2 regions of the Solibacillus sp. FSL W8-0474 genome follow, and region 1 is predicted to be linked to the other one. Evidence: riboswitches for the same ligand, from Rfam matches in the RefSeq annotation. Region 1 holds a riboswitch; the other holds the start of a gene.
What was found. Region 1 has a riboswitch for cobalamin ahead of NYE67_RS06865 (hypothetical protein). Riboswitches for the same ligand answer to the same signal wherever they lie in the genome.
Positions count from the first base shown of each region.

Region 2: another riboswitch for cobalamin. It lies ahead of NYE67_RS16585 (DUF4430 domain-containing protein); the one in region 1 lies ahead of NYE67_RS06865 (hypothetical protein).

Region 1 covers NZ_JBBOQJ010000001.1:1,401,529-1,406,498, reverse strand. Annotated here, with positions in the region: gene metE (5-methyltetrahydropteroyltriglutamate--homocysteine S-methyltransferase) at 1-2,204, shown strand, start outside; cobalamin riboswitch at 2,590-2,771, shown strand; gene NYE67_RS06865 (hypothetical protein) at 2,967-3,323, shown strand; gene glsA (glutaminase A) at 3,407-4,327, opposite strand; gene NYE67_RS06855 (hypothetical protein) at 4,650-4,886, shown strand.
Region 2 covers NZ_JBBOQJ010000001.1:3,249,986-3,254,955, forward strand. Annotated here, with positions in the region: gene NYE67_RS16585 (DUF4430 domain-containing protein) at 1-2,099, opposite strand, end outside; cobalamin riboswitch at 2,263-2,460, opposite strand; gene NYE67_RS16590 (DNA/RNA helicase domain-containing protein) at 2,747-2,986, opposite strand; gene NYE67_RS16595 (hypothetical protein) at 3,072-3,326, shown strand; gene NYE67_RS16600 (UvrD-helicase domain-containing protein) at 3,599-4,970, shown strand, end outside.

The DNA.
Region 1 (4,970 bases):
AAGAGCTTGATGAGGATGTATTTGAAGAACAGCTAAAAGCCATCCGCCTGAATCGCTTGAAACGCCAACAGGATTTAGGACTACAGTTAATTACTATCGGGGATTTCACAAAATACGATCGGGTACTGGATTTAGCAGTGATGTTTAACATCATTCCTAAACGCTATGATGTGCTACCAAATGCTTCTTCGTTAACTACATACTATGCAATGGCACGTGGTACTGACGAAGTAATAGCAAGTGAAATGACGAAATGGTTTAATACAAACTACCATTACATTGTTCCGGAATATGAAAATCAGGAATTATCCTTAACAAATAACTACATCTTACAACAGTTTGAAGAAGCTAAAAATGAGCTAGGCATTATAGGTAAGCCAACAATTATCGGTCCTTATACTTTCGTTGACTTAGCAAAAGGGTATGACGATAAAACACGTGCCGCCTTCTTTTTAAAGTTAATTCCGCTATATGCACAGGTAATCCAGCAGCTTGTAGATGCAGGTGCTGATTGGATTCAAATTGAAGAACCTTCTTTCACTAAAAACCTCGAGGAAGATGAGATTTTATTAATCGAAGAAGTTTATAAACAATTAACTGAAGACGTACCACACGCAAAAATACTAGTACAAACTTATTTTGAGGCACTAACTTCATTTGAGCGCTTAAGTAATCTACCTGTTGCAGGTATTGGCTTAGATTTCGTACATGGTAAAACAGAAAATATGAAATCGCTTCTGCAACATGGTTTTCCTAAAAATAAAACATTAAGCATCGGCATAATTAATGGTCGGGATATTTGGTCAGCTAATTTAGCTGAAGCTGTTTCTACAATAAGTACCGTCAAGCAATTAAGTGGTGTAGAAGATTTATGGGTTAGCTCTTCCTGCAGTCTACAGCATGTTCCTGTTACAAAAAACTCAGAACAAAATCTTCCGTCTGAATTATATGATGCCCTTGCTTTTGCTGACGAAAAAATCCGCGAAATTGCGCATTTAACAAATTATATTCAGCATGGAACGTGGGTTAAAGAAGGTATCGTCGCAAATAGTATTAAAGCGATTGAATCTTTAGCGACACATCCCATACGAAAAAATGAGCAAGTTAACAATTTAGTTAAAGGAATTAAGGATACAGATTTCACACGTACTGTTCCATTTAAAGAGCGCCAAGTACTGCAAAAGAAATCATTAAACTTACCTGACTACCCTACTACAACAATCGGCAGCTTTCCTCAGTCTCAGCTAGTAAAGAAAACACGGGCGGCATGGCGGAAGAAGGAAATAACTAACGCTCAATACGCAGCCTTTGTAAAGGAAGAAACTGCACGCTGGATTCAAATTCAAGAAGAAATCGGATTGGATGTACTAGTACATGGTGAATTTGAACGGACAGATATGGTGGAATACTTTGGAGAACATTTAACTGGATTTGCCTTCACGAAAAATGCTTGGGTTGTTTCATACGGTTCACGTTGTGTTAAACCACCAATCATATACGGCGATGTTGAATGGACACATCCAATGACTGTTAAAGAGGTCGTTGAGGCACAGAAGCTTACATCAAAATATGTAAAAGGCATGCTCACTGGACCTATAACTATTTTAAACTGGTCATTTGTTCGTGATGATATTCCAAGAAAAGAAGTCGCCTACCAGCTTGGTTTGGCAATTCAGCAGGAAGTTAAGGCACTAGAAGATGCAGGAATTAAAATTATCCAAATTGATGAACCGGCACTTCGGGAAGGACTACCTTTACGCAAGGAAAATTGGGATGAATATTTACAATGGGCGGTAGATTCGTTTAAGCTGGCAACATCAAAAGTGGCGGTAGATACACAGATTCATACCCATATGTGCTATTGCGAATTCAATGATTTTATAGCTCCTATCCGCGCTCTGGATGCAGATGTTATTTCATTGGAAACTTCCAGAAGCCATGGAGAGCTAATTGATTCTTTAAAAGTACATCCATATGAACTTGGCATCGGTTTAGGCGTTTATGATATTCATAGTCCCCGTGTTCCAAGCATCTCAGAGATTAGTTCTATATTAGAAGAAAGTCTCGCTGTTATCCCAAAAGATCAATTTTGGATTAACCCTGACTGTGGCTTAAAAACACGCCATGAGTCCGAGACGATTGCTTCATTAATAAATATGGTAGAAGCCGCTAAGCTACTACGCACTCAAGTATTATCTGTCTGATTTCACAAAAATACAGTAAATCACTAAACGCTTAAGTATTAGTGGTTTACTGTTGTTAAAAGTAGGTCAGACGATAAGCTATGGGATCAATAAACGGAGAAATTCCGCTTATTTGGAAATTAATCTAAAAATCAGCCAAAATAAGAGGCGGAATTCCGCTTATTGCATTTCACAACAGGAAAACAAGTGGCTTTTTTTATATATAACCGGAAAACCTCCCTTTATTTACATCTAAAACTGAGGTCTTTCAAAATATAAGCGGAAAACTTCCTCTTATTTTCACTAACTTAAATTCAGGTAAATGAAAAATTTATATTTAGTCATTGTAGGATAGCTATTTGTATTACTCTCCCCTTATTGTATACAAATAGCTATCTAAGAATAACTAAATTTTACTGGAGAAGGTTTAAATTTAACATTTAATTAAAAGGGAAGAACGGTGAGAATCCGTCGCTGTCCCGCAACTGTGATTCGGAGCAACTCACAATCACCACTATTGCCGAAAATGGGAAGGTGTGAGGAGCGTTGATGATAAGCCAGGAGACCTGCCTTTTCAAGTACAAACCATTAACCTACGCGGATAGGAGGTTTAGAGTATGAAAGTGAATATTCTTCATGCTCATAGTGCGACAATTATACAAAGGTTTTCATTGCGAAAAAGAAAACTTCTCTTGTATTCCTTGTCTCTTTATGAAGCGACCATTTAGCGACAACTTCAAATTACTATGTTGCTATTTTTTGGGACTATAGGAGGAATATAATATGCAATTGAACAAAGTACTTCAATATAAGCAATTGATGAATGAAGTAATGTCAATATATCAAATAGAGGCAGACGCAAATACCATTAAAAACACTACACAACAATTGTTAGCGCAATCACCTAATGATTACAAGGAAATTTCAGCTGCCTGTTTTCAAAAGACAACCGAATTTTATATTAACCAACTAAAAGAATTTATTTTATTCAATAATCTGCATGAAGCTACAGAAAGTATTAAAAAATATACGGAGCAACTAATCAATCAATCTCCACAACAATATAAAGAGATCAATTATGCCTATTTACAAGTAAAGTATGAATTAATTGGTCAGCCTTTGAATACTGTTATCAAATGAAAAACCATTTTAAAAAATAATTGAAGCCTTTGCAAACAATAAGGAACAGTCTCTCATTCATTATGTAAGACTGTTCCTTTTCTTTATAAACAAAACAGGTCGTATTCCTTTGATAACTGTGTTAAAAAGGCAATGCCAGCAACGCTATTGCCAACTTGATCGATTGCAGGACCATATATCCCTATTCCAATTGGACCTTGTAAGTGCTCAATTGCCCCATTTTTCACAACTGCAATTATCGCTCCGGACACACCACTTTTTGCTGGTAACCCAATGAATGCCGCGAACTTCCCAGATGCATTGTACATCCCGCATGTGAACATTAATGCTTTAGCAATATGAATCACTTCTTTACTACAAGTAGCGGCACTATTTTTACCATTGGTCGCAAAATAAAGAGCCATTTTCGCTAAATCTGCTACATTAACTGAGATTGAGCAGAGCTGTAAATATACTTGCAATGCTTCCTCTACGTCTGATTTTAAAAAGCCATTTGCCTGCAAAATATAGGCAATCGCCCGGTTGTAATCAGCTGCATGATATTTTGATAAATATACTTCGTTGTCGATGTGTACTTTCTTCCCGATTATTTTCTCTAAAAATAAAGTTACTGATTTCACTTTTTCATACATCGTTTCCCCGGGTAATAAAGAGGCTACTGTAATTGCCCCTGCATTAATCATCGGGTTAAAAGGCTTCTTATTGTGACTTTCTAAACGGACGATAGAATCAAAGGAATCCCCTGTAGGTTCCACATCAACATAACGCATAATTTCCTTGATCCCGTGGTGGTTCATTGCCACCATAAAACTAAATACCTTTACTACACTTTGAAGTGTAAAAAGTTGAGTACATTCCCAAAAAACGATCTTATCTTCCATTGATACTAAACTAACAGCAAAAGCATTCGGATCGGCCGTAGCTAGAGCCGGGATATATGTCGCAACCTTCCCTTTAGCCGTCATCTGTGCAGCATACTCATAAATACCCTGTAATTTTTTCATTGAAGCTAATCGTGAAAACTAGCTGCTCACCTCTCTATACATAAACTATCCTTTTCAATTAATTATTCTTTCCCAATTTGTCGGTTGTTATATTGTATAATTTCTACAAATGAAGTTGGCCGAAAACAGGCTCTTTAAGAGTTGATCCAAGCAAGGGTTGATTCAATAAATTGGGGAAATATGAGAGGTTATGGAATAAGGTCATTAAGAAAGTTAGAATATAGTTAATATTATCTATCTATTCTCCGGTCATTATATTGATATAATAAAGTGACTTAGTAAAAAACTATATAATATAAATTAACTAGGGGGATTATTTTACTTGAATAATACAAATCCACTTCAAAAAAAATGGCTCGTATTAATCGCTGCATTAATTATGTTGTTTTTTTCTTTAAAGGACTTTGATTTCTCCGAATTAGAAAAGTTCTCATTTAAAGATATGTTGCCAATCATTTTGATAACAGCTTTTATTTTTTTATTAAAAACAAGTATATTTTCTGTTATCTTGTTAAGTATAAAGAAATTATGGAGTAAATTATCTAAAAAAAACGAGTGATAATCTTTCCAAATAAAAGCATAGGAACACATCCAGAAGGCACAAACGTTGATTTATGAACTGCTCCCTGTCAAGTAGACAGTG
Region 2 (4,970 bases), 1.8 Mb from region 1:
TCTTCCCCCACTGCTGCTAGACCTGAAATAATCGCTGCCATTGAGTTCGAGTTATCTGTGAAGCCTTTTGCTTGGTAGTTCGCATGTACAGCCGCTACCGCTTTGTCAATCGCTGCTTTTACTGCTGGGTCATCTTTAAATGGTGAAAGTGCAAATAATGTCCATCCTGTTGCATCGTTATCACCAAAATAGCCTGTTGTTTTATTTTGTAAAGCTAAAATAGCCTCGATTTGCTTTTGTTGGTCATACTCTGCATTAGCTAGCTCTAACGCGATTAAAGCGAATGCTTCACCCCAAATTGTCGAGAACAAACCGTTTTCCTTTTGCATTGCTAATAAATCTGCTACTTGATTGCGCCCTTTAATGTTTAATGGATCTAAACCTAATGCTTTTGCTGCAATAATTGTGCCCGCAATCTTGTTTGTATCATTTTGTGATGCTTCTAACGGGGTTGTAAAGAACGTACCTTCAGTTGTTGGTGCAGTTGTCCAGTCGTATGTGCCTGCATTGACATTTGCTGCCTTCATCGCTGTTAACATCCAAAATGCGCTATGTGATTCATTTACACGTGCCGTTACGGTTTCTTTATTTGCTTGTAAGTATGTTGCGCCTAATTTTAATGCATCTTCCGCTTTTTTACGGTTTTCTGCTGCTTGCTCATCTGGTGTAACCAATAATGATTCATACGTACGAATAATGCGAGGGAATGAGGCAAGTTCTTTATTGCCTTTATCCGTCAAAATAGTACCTGGTAAATCTTTTGTAAAGCGAAGTTCATAATTTCCTTCTACTACTTCCACTGCAGGAATCGTTACTTCACCTTGTGCATTTGTAACATATTCTTTTCCGTTATATTCAACGGTAACGTCTGCTAAATCCGTTGTATGTGGTCCTGAAATATGCTCATACAAGTAAGATACTGTATTATATTTACCTGTCACTTTAATTTTTACGTCTGTTCCTGCCACTACCGTTGATGGCATATCAATGATTGGATTAAACGTAATTTTATCGACAGCTTCAGCACCTGAATACATGATTAAGTTGTACTCTGGGAATTCATAATTTTCTATAACTGAAGATGCATTAATATAATCCCAAACAATTGTATCGCCATTTTTAATTTCAACGTCTTTTCCATAAACATCTGGATATTCCCCATTTACTTTGTACATCCAGCCACTGCCTACACCTAGGCCTTTTTCACCGTCTACACCAATATTTTTAAAGTAGCCCGTTGAGGCGCTGTAGTCATACGTAATTTTATGGGCATCTAAAATTTGCTGTGTTACTTGTGCAGCATTAATTTTACCGTTACCTTTAATTTCAAAGTCTTTTACATTTAGTACTGTACCTGCAATGCCTTCAACACGGAAATTCACTTTTAAGTCATTTACAGGTTGAATTGAATCGACAACTTTTACTGAAATTTTTTGCTCTTGTGCACTTAATAATGCAGGAGCTAGTAGCTGTAATTCATATGTACCAGGTGCCGCTTCAATTGCTAATGTTAATTGTTGATCGTCCTGCTTAGTAATGTTTGTAATTGTTAAACCATCTGGCGTTATCCAATTCTCTAAAGTTGCTGCCTGTTCAGTAAATAAATCCCCTTTTACAGACACTTCAACAAGTTTCTCGCCCTCTTGTTCAGACGCCTGTGCCTCTAACATTGGCGATAAACTATAATAAACAGATACTATATCATCTGCTTGAAGTTCATAGCTTCCTAAACCAAGTTCAGGTGATTCACCGTTAATCGAATAACCCCAACCATCCCAATGACCTAATGAACCCGATACTAAACTATTAATTGATTTTACATACGGGCCATAATCGCTAGTCACGACTTCAAATGGGATATTTGCAGCTGTTAATGTTTGCTGTAACGCCTCAAGTGCACTTGCTCCCTTTGTTATGGATATATTGGAGTTGGCAATAATATTTTCTTTTAACCCTTTTACTTCTAGTTGCATACTAATTTGTTCCACTTGTTGCTCTAAATTTTCTACCTGCTCAGCATCTACCGTTGCTGGCGCTATAAGTGATACCATTAGAACAAGTGTTAATGCTATATGCAACCACTTTTTCCAAAAATCCATGCAATAAACCTCCTGAAAGTTTTTCATGAATAATGTTTTGCCATTAACCCAATACAAAAAAAAAAGCCATTCCTCAAATTGAGAAATGGCGGAAAACAGAAAAAAGCATATAAAAATACCCGTTCATCTATTTGCCGTACATTCTCCTTATTCCGAAGAGAGTTAATACGATAAAAATAAGTCAGGTCTCCTGGCTCGTGTATCATGTGCAAGCCTTCCCATTGACTAGAGGCATTTTTCCTCGTTTAACAGTGGCATATTTTACACAGTCTTCTACACTTACAGTTGCGGATACAGCTTCGGTTTCACACCGAATTCCCTATTATGCTCAATTAAGAGCAACCTATTTCTGCAAAACATATTCAATTGGAATTTATTTTAACACAAAAATATGATTAGCATAGTATTTTTTTCAGAAAATTATAAAACGGGAATTTTTGAATTACTTAACCGTTTCATTTTACTTGACGGTTACATATGTCCATTTTATTTAGAATTAGCAAATTTATATCTTAATAAAGGTAACTTGAATAAAGAAAAGGAGCTAATTTTTAAGGCTTTAAAAAAACGCCCCCTCACAGGCATTGGAAAAAGGGTATTAAACAAGAGTTCAACTCCCATTCAATACCCCTAATCAAGCAATTCATTTAAATGTTTTCTCTTTGAAATGAAAGCAATTTATTACGCAGCGCTTCATCACTCGCATAAATATAGAGCCCTTTAATACCACGCTTCATTAAAATATTGATAGAATTTAGAACAATCTTTTCCTTCGCTTCAGTTACATTGGCAATACCTTCTGTACCTGTGTAAGCATCCTTATCCGTCAAGATTGCTAAAGTTAAGATTTGGATAAAAAAGTAAAAATAGTATGAAAATTTTATCAATATTATCAAACAGTTAATAGTCTTCTTGTATAATTTACCATATAATTATAGGTGTAACACATTATTATTGAATGGAGGAATTTACATGATTGGATTAGAAAAATCGATTATTTATGAATTAGGTACCTACGAAGCCGAAGTTTATGACGTTGAAGTTTTTAATTACGAGGACGTAACCATCTCCATCACTTTAAAAAAGTATATGGAACAACAGTATTCTGCAGATTATGTTATTGAAGTAGAAGATGAAATTATAAATGGTATGACAGGTATCTTCCCCACTAAAGAAGAAGCTTTGTCTACTGCGGAGAGGTTTATCGTGAAGGCATTGGATAAATAAATGGGGAAGTGAAATTAAAAATACTTTTACCACTCCCATAAAAATAGTAAGGGCATTTTTGGTAATAAAACTTTAGCAACATAATATATGCTTTTTTCAGATTATTCATTAACAAAAGGCATGACATGATAAGAATTCAGCGCTAGCTGAGTTCCTTTCCGTTTATTCGCGTTAGCGAAAGACGGCAATCATGTGATGCCTTTTTCTATACGAAGTGTATACCCTTTAAAAACTCTTAAAAAAGTAGAATCTTCTACTTCTTGTTAAAGGATTTGTTAAATACAGTTTTTTTATTTAACAACAAATCACCATATATAGTAAACAACTTATTGGAAGACGGTGACTTAGTGGACTTAATATTAATAGTTATAATTATTTTGGGTATTATATTCGGAGGAAATAGACTTAGAAATAAGAGATTAATTCCTGATATTGAATTATTAGAAGCATCAGAGCGTTTTAAAGATGACCTTGAACATTTAAAGCAACAATATATAGCTAATACAGATTTACTAAATCTTAAAAGAACTTATCTAGAAACAGCTCAAAAGATAAATCTTTTAAGTAAACGACTTTTAAAGAGCCAGGAATCGTTTCTGTATTTTAATCAGACTTATCCTAATTTAGATCACTTGGTACCAACGTATAATGAGGCCTTTATTGATAAAGAACTAATAGAAGCCAAACCTCTCTTAAGCAATATAGATGGCAAGTCACTAGATCCTCAACAAAGTCGAGCCGTTGTAACAAACGAGGATAATACATTAGTTGTCGCTGGAGCTGGTAGTGGGAAGACGTTAACAATTTCAGGAAAAGTAAAGTATTTAGTAGAGCGATTGCATGTAGATCCTAAAGAGATTTTACTCATTTCATTTACAGCCAGCTCAGCTAAAGAGATGACCGAACGTATAAAAGAGAAATTAGATCTTCCCATTGATGCAATGACCTTTCATAAACTTGGTCTTGAGACTATTACAAATGAAGAAAAACAACGTCCCGATATTTCGGATTCGCTATCTGATTATGTAACTACCTACTTTAATCAGCAAGTACTACATAACCCTTCCGTAATGAAGGAAATCATTCGTTTCTATGCTACATATTTAGCAGTTCCTAAAGATATCGAAAATTTTACGACACTTGGAGAATATAAAGAAGACCAATCTTCTCATGATTTAGAGACGCTTCGTTCAAAAGTTATAAATACAGGTGAAGAATTAAAAGTTAATCGTAGAACACTTAAATTTGAGCAAGTAAAAAGCTTAGAAGAGGTAATGATTGCGAACTATCTCTATTTACACGGCGTGAACTATGAATATGAAGCTGTTTACCCATTTGAAACGGATCAATTTAGAAAACGTTACCGACCAGACTTTTACTTCCCAGATTACAATGTCTATCTAGAACACTTTGGTGTGAACAAAAACAATCGTGCCCCTTGGCTAACCCCTATTGAGGAACAGAAATATATCGAAGGCATGCACTGGAAACGGAGTCTTCACTTAAAGAATCAGACAAAATTGATTGAAACATACTCACATTATGTGTCCAGTGGTGTGTTATTTGAAAAGCTAGAAGACATGTTGCGTAAGCTAAACATCCCTTTAATAGAGGCTGATTATACAAGTATTTATAGGAAGTTAC